3 regions of the Mesorhizobium sp. WSM4884 genome follow, and region 1 is predicted to be linked to each of the others. Evidence: predicted binding sites of a transcription regulator. Region 1 holds the regulator's gene; each other region holds the start of a gene.

The links. Region 1 encodes LexA, which represses DNA repair genes until DNA is damaged. Its sites were predicted from a motif close to TGTTCNNNNTGTGTTCNG; they were not measured.
Region 2: P9236_RS20250 (helicase-related protein) is a predicted target of LexA. The motif match lies at 2,530-2,547, and genes of this name have one in related genera.
Region 3: P9236_RS26015 (DNA recombination protein RmuC) is a predicted target of LexA. The motif match lies at 1,748-1,765, and genes of this name have one in related genera.

Annotation. Positions count from the first base shown of each region.
Region 1 covers NZ_JARTVO010000004.1:340,774-345,094, reverse strand. Annotated here, with positions in the region: gene moaC (cyclic pyranopterin monophosphate synthase MoaC) at 1-341, shown strand, start outside; gene glp (gephyrin-like molybdotransferase Glp) at 344-1,549, shown strand; gene lexA (transcriptional repressor LexA) at 1,666-2,400, shown strand; gene P9236_RS09065 (ComEC/Rec2 family competence protein) at 2,384-4,321, opposite strand, start outside.
Region 2 covers NZ_JARTVO010000013.1:62,926-67,246, forward strand. Annotated here, with positions in the region: gene P9236_RS20250 (helicase-related protein) at 1-2,360, opposite strand, end outside; gene P9236_RS20255 (beta-ketoacyl-ACP reductase) at 3,063-3,785, opposite strand; gene P9236_RS20260 (acetyl-CoA C-acetyltransferase) at 3,880-4,321, opposite strand, start outside.
Region 3 covers NZ_JARTVO010000022.1:49,299-53,619, forward strand. Annotated here, with positions in the region: gene P9236_RS26000 (N-acetyltransferase) at 1-226, opposite strand, end outside; gene fmt (methionyl-tRNA formyltransferase) at 223-1,158, opposite strand; gene def (peptide deformylase) at 1,164-1,694, opposite strand; gene P9236_RS26015 (DNA recombination protein RmuC) at 1,798-3,051, shown strand; gene P9236_RS26020 (GFA family protein) at 3,155-3,559, opposite strand; gene P9236_RS26025 (cation diffusion facilitator family transporter) at 3,594-4,321, opposite strand, start outside.

The DNA of each region.
Region 1 (4,321 bases):
GCGACGTGCTGGGCACGGCGCGCATCGCCGGCATCATGGCGGCCAAGAAGACGCATGAGCTCGTCCCGCTCTGCCATCCGCTGCTCCTGACCAAGGTCGCCGTCGATATCGAGCCCGACCGCGCCCTGCCCGGCCTGAAGGTCACCGCGCTTGCCCGCGTCACCGGCAAGACCGGCGTGGAGATGGAGGCGCTGACCGCGGCGTCGATCGCCTGCCTCACCATCTACGACATGGCCAAGGCGGCGGACCGCGCCATGGTTATCTCCGGCATCAGGCTGGTCGAGAAGACCGGCGGCAAGTCGGGCGACTACAAGTCCGTCAAATCCGGGGCGAGTTCCTGACGATGGCGCTGGTTCCGGTCGCCGAGGCGCTCGGGCGCTTGTTGGATGGCGCAACCGCGCTGCCGGGCGAAAACGTGCCGCTGGCCGATGCGGCCGGCCGGGTGCTCGCCGAACCGCTGGTGGCGCTGCGCACCCAGCCGCCCTTCGACGCTTCGGCCATGGACGGCTATGCCGCCCGCGCTGTCGACGTGACCTCCGTGCCGGCGCGGCTTTCCGTGATCGGCGTGGCGCCCGCCGGGCGCGGTTTTGCCGGCTCCGTCGGCAAGGGTAAGGCGGTGCGCATCTTCACCGGTGCGCCGCTCCCCGAAGGCGCCGACACCGTCGTCATCCAGGAAAATGTTCGCGACCTCGGCGGCGGCAGCATCGAAGTGACCGAGCCGACGGCGGAAGCACGCAACGTCCGTCGCCGTGGACTCGACTTCGGCCAGGGTGATGTACTTCTCGAAAAAGGCCGCCTGCTCGATCCAGCAGCGCTATCGCTGGCGGCGTCCGCCAATCATCCGAGCCTCAACGTGGTGCGTCGGCCGATGGTGGCCATCATCGCCACGGGCGACGAATTGCTACCGCCGGGAAGCGCGCTCGGCCCCGACCAGATCATCTCGTCCAACGCCTATGGCGTAGCGGCGACGGCGCAGTCGGTCGGTGCCCGCGCCCTCGACCTCGGTATCGCCGCCGACCGGCAGGATGCGATTTCGGCGCTGGTCAAGAAAGCGGTCGCGGTCGGCGCCGATGTCATCGTCACCCTCGGCGGCGCCTCGGTCGGTGATCACGATCTGATCCACGACGTGCTGACCGGCGAAGGCATGCAGCTCGATTTCTGGAAGATCGCCATGCGCCCCGGCAAGCCGCTGATGTTTGGCCGGCTTGGCAAAATCCGCTGCATCGGCCTGCCCGGCAATCCGGTGGCGAGTCTTGTCTGCTCGCAATTGTTCCTGAAGCCGCTCCTGGCGCGTCTTGGCGGCCGCGATTTCCGACAGGACATCCGCACCGCGCAGCTGGCTTCCGCGATGCGCGCCAACGATCTCAGGCAGGACTATGTGCGGGCAGTCGTGCGCGAGGATGCCGGACAGTTGATCGCGACACCGTTCAGCATCCAGGATTCCTCCATGCTGAGGACGCTCGCCGAGGCCAACGGCCTGATCGTGCGCGAGCCGTTCGCCCCGGCTGCGGAAGCCGGCGACGAATGCAGCGTTCTGATGTTACGCTGAACAAAACGTCAACAGATTCACTAAACTTTAAACGGTTGCGGAACACAACTGGAACAGATAGTGTTTGTTCTGGGTTTGTTTTTCTGATTCTGGTTCCAGAACCCATGGGGGCCGCCATGCTGACGCGCAAACAACATGAACTGCTGATGTTCATCCATGAACGGCTCAAGGAAAGCGGCATTCCGCCGTCTTTCGACGAGATGAAGGAAGCGCTCGACCTCGCTTCGAAGTCGGGCATCCACCGTTTGATCACGGCACTGGAGGAGCGCGGCTTTATTCGCCGGCTGCCGAACCGCGCGCGCGCTCTTGAGGTGCTGCGCCTGCCCGATTCGATCGCGCCCGGCCTGAATGCGGCGAGAAAATTCTCGCCGAGCGTCATCCAAGGCGGTCAAGGCAATCTCGGCCGGCAGATCAAGCCGGCAGCGCCCTCCCGGACGCCGACGCCCAGCAATGACGACGACGCCATTTCGGCCGTGTCCATCCCGGTGATGGGTCGCATTGCCGCCGGTGTGCCGATCGACGCTATCCAGCACCAGACGCACTCGATCACAGTTCCGCCGGATATGATCGCTGGCGGCGAGCACTACGCGCTTGAGGTCAAGGGCGATTCGATGATCGAAGCCGGCATCTTCGACGGCGACACGGTGATCATCCGCAATGCCAATACAGCGAGCCCGGGCGAGATCGTGGTGGCGCTGGTAGACGACGAGGAAGCGACACTGAAACGCTTCCGCCGCAAGGGCGCCTCGATCGCGCTCGAGGCCGCCAACCCGGCCTATGAGACCCGCATCTTCGGACCGGACAGGGTCAAGGTGCAGGGCAAGCTGGTCGGGCTCATTCGTCGCTACTGAGTGGCGGCGGCTTGGTCTGTGGCTTCTCAGGCCGCTCGTATGGCGCTAGTCCCCTCGCCTCGCGCGAGTAGCGCCGCTGTTCGTGCCAGGGGCGATAGGGCTTTTCGACGGCATATTGAATGGCGGCTCGCGCCGTTGCCGACTGCGCGTCGAAGTAGACGGCGGCGCTGCCGTCACGCGCAAGCTGCCGCTTGGTGACGACGAGGATGCGTGGATCGCGGCAAGGATTGTAGGCCGTGGCGTCGTTGATGACGATAAGGTCGGCGAAGCTGCAGGCCGGCCTGGCGCTATCGTGGTTTTCCGCCAAGGCGACGATTGCACCGGACGGATGCCGGCCAATGCAGAGATCGCCAGTGCAGTAAAAGGGGGATCCCGCCGGCAGGTCGACCGGGTCTGCGATGTCGAGTGCGCCTTTCGCGAATGTTTCCGGCGGCACGATCGTTTCGGCCCGCAGCGCGCGTTTCCAATTGTCGGTGGTGAACTCGTTGGAGCGGGCGCGATTGATGGCGAGCTCGCCGCCGCCGATCGGCATCGCCACCAGATGCGCGTCCTCGGAGATCAGCAGGTCCGGCGTGCGCACTTGCGGGACCGCCAGTAGTGCGGCCAGCGCGAAGGGCACTGCCGCCAGCCTGAGCCAGGTGGTGGCCATGGTTGCTATCACCAGCGCGATTGTCGCGAGCAGCACCGACTGGATCGAGATCAGCCCCACGGCATCGACCGGCGACCGTTCCGAAATCCAGGCCGAAATCGCGATCATCGCCGTCAGGCCCTTGCCCATAACGTAGAGGAAAGGACCATCGAAGCCGAATGGCATCGCCAGTGCGCTAAAGACGGCAAACGGCATGACGACCAGCGACACGATCGGCATGACGGCCAAATTAGCCAGCAGGCTGAGCGGCGAGACGCGCTGGAAGTGCCAGATGGCAAACAGCGCCGTCGCACTTCCGGCAATGATCGACGTCATCGCGGCGCCGCCCGCTCCGACCGCAAGCTTGTGCGACAGGAACCGCAGGAACGACCGCTTCGCCGGCGGCGCTCTCACCTTGCCGGCGCGGTAGTCGGCCCAGCCCGCATAGGCGCCGACAAGGGCCGCGGTCGCGGCGAACGACATCTGGAAGCTCGGACCAACCACTTCGTGCGGCGACACCAGGATGACGGCGATGGCCGAAATCGCCAGGTTGCGCATCGTGAGCGCCGCGCGATCGAAGAGCACGGCGATCAGCATGACAGCGAGCATGATGAAGCTTCGTTCGGCGGCGACCACCACGCCGGAGATGACGAGGTAAGCGGCAATCGACACCAGCGCGATCGCAGCGGCATACTTCTTCACCGGCCGGCGTGACGAAAAATCCGGAAGCAGCGCGAAGACGCCGCGCAGCAAAAGCATGACTGTGCCGGCGACCAGCGCCATGTGCAGCCCAGAGATCGAGATAATGTGGTAGATGCCGGTCCGCCGCATCGCCTCGTTGATTTCCTCGGGAATGCCCGCGCGAACGCCGACGATCAGCGCCGCGGCAATCTCGCCTTCGGGTCCGCCGACGCTGCTTCTGATGTGATCGGCAATCGCCTCGCGCGCGTTCTCGATCGCTGAGGCGATGCTCGCCTGGGCAGGAGGGTCATTTGTCGGAATGACTTTCGGATCGCCGAGGAAAAATCCACTGGCGCCGATGCCGGAGAAATAGCTGTCGAAGGAAAAATCATAACTTTCGGGGCGAACCGGTCCGGTCGGCGGCAGGAGCCGTGCATAGCCCGTCACCAGCGATCCTGCCTTCACGTTCGGCGGAATCCTGCGTGCCGAGAGCCTGACGCGATCCGGCGCGTAGCGCAGTTTTGGCTGCGCGGTCGAGACGAGGTCGATGGTCAGCCGCACCCGGCCATTGGCCATCTCCTCGGCGACGACGACGCGACCCGTCAGCCGCGT
Region 2 (4,321 bases), on a different contig from region 1:
AAGGCATGGCCGTCATAGGCGCCATCGGGCCGCTGGCCGAGGCCGGGCTTCCAGTTGGTCGCCGGGCGGATGAGGTCGGCCAGCCGCTCGAGGATATCGACGCGCACGGCGCGACGGCCGAGATTGCGATAGCCGGCAAGCTTGTAGAAGGTCTTGTCGAAAGCCGGATCGATTACCACGGAGGTACGGCCCGACGCCAGCGCGTGGACGACATCGCCGAAGCCGGGCTTGTCTTTGCCGTCGTTCTGCAGCGCCCAGAGCAGCGTGACCAGCCCGGCCGGCGCGGGTTTGATCAGCGCCGGCACGAAGACGTGATAGGCGCCGAAGCGCACGCCAAGGCGACGCAGCGCCGCGCGGCCCTCCTGGTCGAGCGATTTCATTTCCTCGGCAATGTCGCGGCGGTTGACGAGGCCGAAATGCTCGACGAGCTGGAAGGCGATGCCGCGCGCGATGCCGGTGAGCTGCTCGGCATTCTTCAGATCGACGAGGGGCTTCAGCAGCGTTTCAATCTGGAAATTGACGAAACGCTCGGCGCGCGCCGCGACCTTGTCGCGGGCAGGCCCGGTGAGCTGCTCGTCGGCAAGCAGCACAAGCCGCGGCTTCAGCGCCTCGTCGCCGGCGACCAGCGTGCCGATCGGCGCGCCGATCCAGCGCAATATACCGTCCGAGCCCAATGCCAGATCTCCGTTGGCGCAGGCGGCAAAACGCTCGGCGCGCGCCTCGAATTCGGCCGCGAGCGCCTTCTGGGCAGCGGTGCGCACCGCCTTGGCATCCTCGCCGCCGGCGCTCTGGTCGGCGGTGAAGCGGAATCCCTGCAGCTCGCCGACGTGATGGCCTTCGACGAGGACGGTTCCGGTTGGGCTGATTTCAGCTTCAGGCATGGTATTTTCTCTAAGGCGCCGCATGAGGACGGAAGTCCTGCGGTCTACGAAGCGTTTCGTCAACCGCTCATGCAGCGCATCCGACAATCTGTCTTCGATTTCGCGCGTCTTTTCCTGCCAGTGTAGCTGATCGGCCAGCCAGCCCGGTCGGTTGGAGACGAAGGTCCAGGTGCGGATCTGGGCGATCCGGTGCGACAGCGTGTCGATATCGCCGTCCGTCGTGTCGGCTCGCCGCACCTGCTCGGCCATGTAATTCTCGTCAACATGGCCATGGCGCGCAAGATCCATGTAGATCGAGGCGATGAGGTCGGCGTGCTGGGCGGGCGCGATCTTGCGGTAATCCGGCAGCGCGCAAGCTTCCCAGAGCAGCGCCACGCGGTTCCTGCCGGTGGCGAGCGCCCTGATGTCGGGGTCGCGCGACAGATGGTCGAGCGCCTGAGCGTCCACCGCCGGCAGCGCGCGCGTCAATCCTTCGACCGGCGCGTTGGTCTCGGTCGAGCGCTTCAAGGCATCGAGGCTGGTAAAATCGAAATCGGCCGTACGCCACTGCAGCACCTTCACCGGATCGAAATCGTGTCCTTCGATCTTCTTGACCAGATCCTCCTCGAACGGGTCGACCTGGCCGGTGACGCCGAACGTGCCGTCGCGCAGATGCCGTCCGGCGCGTCCGGCGATCTGGCCGAGCTCGGCGGCGGTGAGGTTGCGGTACTGGTAGCCGTCGAACTTGCGGTTCTGGGCGAAGGCGACGTGCTCGAGGTCGAGGTTCAGCCCCATGCCGATGGCGTCGGTGGCGACGAGATAGTCGACGTCGCCGGACTGGAATATCTCCACCTGGGCATTTCGGGTGCGGGGGCTGAGCGCGCCGAGCACGACGGCGGCACCGCCCTGCTGGCGGCGGATCAGCTCGGCGATCGCATAGACCTCGTCCGCCGAGAAGGCGACGATCGCCGTGCGCCGCGGCAGGCGGGTAAGCTTCTTGGAGCCGGCATAGGCAAGGTGCGAGAGCCGCGGCCGCGTCACCACCGAGACGCCCTTCAGCAGGCGCTGCAGGATGCCATGCATGGTGGCGGCGCCCAGAAGCAGCGTCTCCTGGCGGCCGCGCAGATGCAGGATGCGGTCGGTGAAGATGTGGCCGCGCTCGAGGTCGCCCGCGAGCTGCACCTCGTCAATGGCGACGAAGGCGGCATCGGTCTCGCGCGGCATCGCTTCGACGGTGCAGACCGAATATTTCGCGCCCACCGGAACGATTTTCTCCTCGCCCGTGATCAACGCCACCTTGTTGGCGCCGACCTTTTCGCAGACGCGGGCATAGACCTCGCGGGCAAGAAGTCTCAGCGGCAGGCCGATGATGCCGGTCTCGTGCGCCACCATGCGCTCGATGGCGAGATGGGTCTTGCCGGTGTTGGTGGGACCGAGCACGGCCGTCACGTCACGGCCCGAAAGGATCAGCGGCTGAGTGTGTGTCGGCTGGATATTCATCGGCTCGGAAATTTGAGTCTTTCTGCCGCTTCTTGTCTGATACGCAGCGCTGCCGCCGCATGTGACAGGCGACACATAGGGATTTCAGACGCGAAGCGAAAGCGGAATGTTCCCTCAAAAGAGATGGTGCGCCCACCGGTAAGGTCAAAATCCGCCGTCGATTAACCGGTGGAACGAGTCTGGAACGAATCGGCGACGAATCACTGACTCGTTCTGATTCAGGTTTTGTTCACGGCTATATGTGGATTTTTTGACGACGAGTCTCACCACATGCTGAATCCGGAAACTGGCCCGTTTCATGCTTGGCCAGGGTAGGGTCCGGAGGGCCGTTAACCTTTGCCGGCGATCGATCCTGGTCGACTCGAGCGCAGCCGCCAAGATTATGAAATGGTTGATCTTTCCTAATCGTCGTTAATCTTTTCGGCGCCGTTTCCGGCTCCGCGCGTTAACTTTTCGGCCAAAGCCGGAACGAATCGGCGACGAATCAGCGATCTACGAATTTTCCCGGTTTGTTCACCCCAAGATATGGTGTTGTCCACAGCTTGTGCACCGAAAATTCACAGCTTGTGAACGGGGTTTCGCACAAGGGACGCCGGGGGCCGTTAACTTTTGCGTGCCGTATTGAGGCACGCGCGGTGGAGGCGTCGACAAAAACAGGCGGTCCGGCTGTTCCGGACCGCCTGCCGCCGCTGTCAAAAGACCTCAAACGAAATACTGGCCGCCATTGGCGGTGATCGTCGAGCCGGTGATGAAGCCGGCCTCGTCGGACGCCAGGAAGACGACGCAGCGCGCGATCTCTTCCGGCTCGCCGAGACGGCCGACCGGAATCTGGGCGATGATCGATTCCCGCACTTTTTCCGGCACTGCCATGACCATGTCGGTGGCGATGTAGCCGGGGCAGACGACATTGACGGTGATGCCCGCGCGAGCCCCCTCTTGAGCCAGCGCTTTGGTGAAGCCGATGTCGCCGGCTTTCGAGGCCGAGTAGTTGACCTGGCCCATCTGGCCCTTCTGGCCGTTGATAGAAGAAATGGTGATGACGCGGCCGAACTTGCGGTCGCGCATGCCGTTCCACAGCGGATGCGTCATGTTGAAGACGCCAGAGAGGTTGGTGTCGATGACCTCCTTCCACTGTTCGCGCGTCATCTTGTGGAACATGGTGTCGCGGGTGATGCCGGCATTGTTGACCAGCACCGAGACCGGGCCGAGATCGGCCTCGACCTGGGCGATGCCTGCGGCGCAGGCGTCGTAGTCGGCGACCGACCATTTGTAGACGGGGATGCCCGTCTCGGCCTTGAATTTTTGGGCCGCTTCGTCATTGCCGGCATAGTTCGCGGCGACCGAATAGCCGGCATTTTTCAAGGCTACCGATATCGCCGCACCGATGCCACGCGATCCGCCCGTGACGATTGCTACCTTGGTCATATGTGCTCCTCCCAGAGTGAATGGTGAATAGTGAATGGTGAATGGTCATCACGGAAGCCTCTCGGCCTCCATTCACCATTCACCATTTTTCCATTCACCCCATTGCTTCCACGCACATGGCGACGCCCATGCCGCCGCCGATGCAAAGCGTCGCGAGACCCCTCTTGGCACCGCGGCGGCGCATCTCATGGACCAGTGTGTTGAAGATGCGGGCACCCGAAGCGCCGATCGGATGGCCGATGGCGATGGCGCCGCCATTGACGTTGACGATCGAGGGATCCCAGCCCAAGCCCTTGTTGACGGCGCAGGCCTGCGCGGCGAAGGCCTCGTTGGCCTCCACGAGGTCGAGGTCCTTGACGGACCAGCCGGCCTTCTCCAGGGCCCGCTTCGAGGCCGGGATAGGGCCGGTTCCCATGATTGCCGGATCGACGCCGGCGGTCGCCCAGGATGCGATGCGGACCAGCGGGGTGATGCCGCGCCGGGTAGCCTCGGCCTCCGTCATCAGCAGCGCGCCGGCGGCGCCGTCATTGATGCCG
Region 3 (4,321 bases), on a different contig from region 1:
CGGCCGCGAAGCGCTTGCCGCCCGTCTGCACCACGAGCCTGGAAAACAGGATGTGGCCGACGACCTGGCCATCCTCTTCCGCCACCAGCTCGACGACGGCATCGCCGCCGGTCACCAGCGCGTCGACCAAGCCGGCCTCGGTCCGCTGGCCGAACGCATGCTCTTCGACAAGGCGGATCGCCTCGCGATCCCGCGGCGTCGCCGCGCGTATCGACATCATGCTCATTTGAGTTTCGTTCCTTTTTCGATCTTGGCTCCGCGCAAGAACTCCTGCGCGGCGGCGGGCCTTCCGCCCGCCCGTTGAACTTCGACCAGCCGGACCGCGCCTGACCCGCAGGCGACCGTCAGCCGGTCATCGAGAATACCTCCCGACTCGCCGACGCCATCGGAAAGCGTCGAGCGAAGCAGTTTCAGCCGCTCCATGCGGCCACCAATTTCGACCTCGCACCACGCGCCCGGAAAGGGCGAGAGGCCGCGAATGTGATTGTGGACTTCGCCGGCAGGCCGCGTCCAGTCTACGCGCGTCTCCGATTTATCGATCTTTCGGGCGTAGGTCACCCCTTCCGTCGGCTGCGGGGTAAATGTCAGACAATTTATCCCCAGCCGCGTCAGTGCTTCCACCATCAGCGAAGCGCCTTGAGCCATCAGGCGGTCATGCAATTCGCCGGCGGTCATATCGGGTCCGATGGCGCATTTTTCAACCAACGCCACCGGGCCGGTGTCCAGACCCTCTTCCATGCGCATCACCATCATGCCGGTTTCGGCATCGCCGGCCATGATGGCGCGCTGGATGGGCGCGGCACCGCGCCAGCGCGGCAAAAGCGAAGCATGGCCGTTGAGGCAGCCGAGCCTGGTCGCCTCCAGCACGGGCTTCGGCAGAAGCAGGCCGTAGGCGACGACCACGGCGACGTCGGCCCGCAACTCGGCAAAGGCTCGCTGCTCGGCCTCGCCCTTGAGCGATGTCGGCGTCCGCACCTGGAGGCCAAGCCGCTCCGCCTCGCGCTGGACAGGCGACGGCGTAAGCTCCAATCCGCGCCGGCCGGCCGCGCGCGGCGGCTGCGTATAGACGGCCGCGATGTCGTGGCCGGCCTCGGCAATGGCGCTGAGCGTCGGCACGGAAAAATCCGGCGTGCCCATGAAGATGACGCGAAGGGGCATGACCCCTAGCCCACCATCTTGCCCGGCGCCTTGTCCTTGGCGAGCTTCTTGAATTTCCTGACCACCATGTCGCGCTTCAATTTCGAGATGTGGTCGATGAACAGCACGCCGTTGAGATGGTCGATCTCGTGCTGCAGGCAGGTCGCCATCAGGCCCTCGGCCTGCATCTCCTGCAGCTTGCCGTCGCGATCGAGATACGTCACCCGAACCGCTGCGGGACGCTCGACCTCGGCATAGTAGTCGGGGATCGACAGGCAGCCTTCCTCATAGACCGAGCGCTCGTCGGAGCTTTCGAGGATTTCCGGATTGATGAAGACATGCGGCGCAGGCGGCTCGCCCTCCTTGGCGAGGTCGATGACCAGCAAGCGCCGCGGCTCGCCGACCTGGATTGCCGCCAGCCCGATGCCCGGCGCGTCGTACATGGTTTCCAGCATATCGTCGGCGAGCTTGCGCAAATCGCCGTCGACGCGCTCGACCGGTTTGGAAACCTGGCGCAGGATCGGATCGGGAAGGATGATGAGCGGCTTGATCGACATGGCGTCTCACCTAAGACGTCGTTGGAAAAGCGTCAACGGGGGCGGCTGCGACCTGTTCACGTTTTGATCTGTTTCGGCAAGCCGAATCGGCTATGCTGCCGGCATGAACGACATGACATCCATCCTTTCGCAACCGGTCGCGCGGCTCGGCGCCACCACGATCACGCTCGGCGGGGTGCTCGGCTTCGGCGCGCTGCTGCTGCTGGCATTGGTCCTGGCGCTGGTTATCGCCTTGTGGCGCGCGGGCAAGGCGCGCGCGATTGCCGCAGCCGAAGCGGCCGATCATGCCCGTGACACCGAGGCGCGGATGGCGGACATCCTGCAGGCGCAGGCCGAGATGCAGGGGCGCATGGGCGCGATCGCCGAAGTGTTCGGCGCCAGGCAGGCCGAGCTGACCCAATCGCTCGGCCAGCGGCTCGACGCCATGACCGGCCGCCTCGGCCAGACCATGGCCGAGCAAACGAAGTCGACGCATGAGAGCCTGGCCAAGCTGCAGGAGCGGCTGGCGGTGATCGACACGGCGCAGGGCAACATCCAGTCTCTCGCCGGCCAGGTCGTGCAGCTGCAGGCGATCCTTTCCAACAAGCAGACGCGCGGCGCCTTCGGCCAGTCGCGCATGGAAGCGATCATCGCCGACGGTCTGCCGCACGGCGCCTACGAGTTCCAGGCGAGCCTCTCCAACGGCAGCCGTCCGGACTGCCTGGTGCGGATGCCCAATGGCGCGCCGATGCTTGCCATCGACGCGAAGTTCCCACTGGAAGCGTGGAACGCCATCCGCGCCGCGGAGGGCGCCGAGCTGCAGAAGGTGGCGGCGCAGGCGTTCAGGCGGGACATCGAGGTGCATGTCCGCGATATCGCCGAAAAATACCTGATCCAGGGCGAGACGCAGGACACGGCCTTTATGTTCGTGCCGTCGGAATCGGTGTTCGCCGAGATCCATGAGAATTTCGAGGCGGTGGTGCAGAAGGCGCACCGCGCCCGCGTCGTCATCGTCTCGCCGTCGCTGCTGATGCTGTCGATCCAGGTCATTCAGGCGATCCTGAAGGACGCGCGCATGCGCGAGCAGGCGCACCTCATCCAGGGCGAGGTCATCCGCCTGATGGAAGACGTGGCGCGCGTCGACGAGCGCGTGCGCCGGCTGCAGACGCATTTCGGCCAAGCGGCCAAGGATATCGACGACATCCTCGTCTCGACGTCGAAAGTCACCAAGCGCGGCCAGAAGATCGAGGCACTGGAATTCGGCGAGACGGAAGCCGAGCCGCCGCGGAGCGGTCCGGCGAAGGCCGAAGCAGGCGCGCGGGTGGCCGATTCCAAGACGGGCCAATTGCGGCTGAGGGTCGTCGAAGGCGACGACTAGAGCGGTTCAGCGTTCCACGGAATCGCCGAACCGCTCTAAGTATTTGTTTTGCGCAATTCCGGACGGAAAACCGTTACGCACCTTTCCTGGAATTGCTCTGAGCCTACTGCTCCTCGACGACCCTGGTGCCCTCGAACTCCGGCAGCCAGTGCAGCGCCGAGCGGTGCCAGTATTGCGTCCTCGGCACCAGCTGGTCGCGCTGGCGCGCCGTACCCGTCCTGATGCCATAAACCTTCGGCCCGTCGCCGACGGAGGTGGCGTAAAGATGCGAGCCGCACTCGCCGCAAAAGCCCTGCGCCCGCTTGGCGCCGCTCGCCCCGGTCTTGATGTAGACCTTGGGCTCGCCCTTGGTGATGCGATAATCCTCCTCCGGCACCCGCACAGTGACGCGGAACGCCGTGCCGGTGAGCCGCTGGCAATCCGTGCAATGGCAGATCGAGGTCTTTTCGGGATCGACCTCCGCCTCGTAGGTAATGGCGCCGCAGTGGCACCCGCCGTCGATTCTCATTGGCTTGCTCCCAAAAGACCGTCCCGGTTCAAATCTAATCCTCTTCGGAAGCCTCGGCGATAGCCTTGCGCCTGCGCTCCCATGTGCCGGTCGCCTGCGGCTTGACGAACAGCCTGGCGATCTCGGGCATCTCCTCGTTCAGCCGCGCCTCCAGGCGCTCGATGCACGCCTCGATCTCGGGCGCTGTGAGATGATCCTCGAATTCGATGCTCAAGCCGGCGACGATTTCCTCAGGGCCGATATGGACGCTCAATATGCCGTTCGCCCGCTGCACCGCCGGATCATCCTCGGCGATCGCCAGGACCTTGCGCTGCACCTCAGGGGAGGCGGGTTCGCCGATGAGCAGCCCCTTGCTCTCGCGTGCCAGAAAGGCCGCGGTCGCCCCAAGGATGATGGCGATGCCGATCGAGCCGGCACCATCGAGTTCGGGAATTTCTAGCAGTTCGGACGCAAGGATGCACGCGAACGCGACAATCAGGCCAAGCAGTGCGGCACTGTCCTCGAACAGCACGGTGTAGACGCTGGGATCCTTGCTGGTCCGCACCGCCTGGAACCAGCCCAGCTTTCCCTTCCGGTCCCGGAACTCCTTCAACGCCACCAGCCAGGAACTGCCTTCGAACAGGAAGGAGAGGCCGAGCACGATGTAGTTGACCTTGGCGTTGACGACCGGCTCGGGCGCCATGATGTGGATGACGCCTTCATAGAAGGAAACGCCGGCGCCCAGCGCGAAAACCAGCAGCGCGACGATAAAGCTCCAGAAGT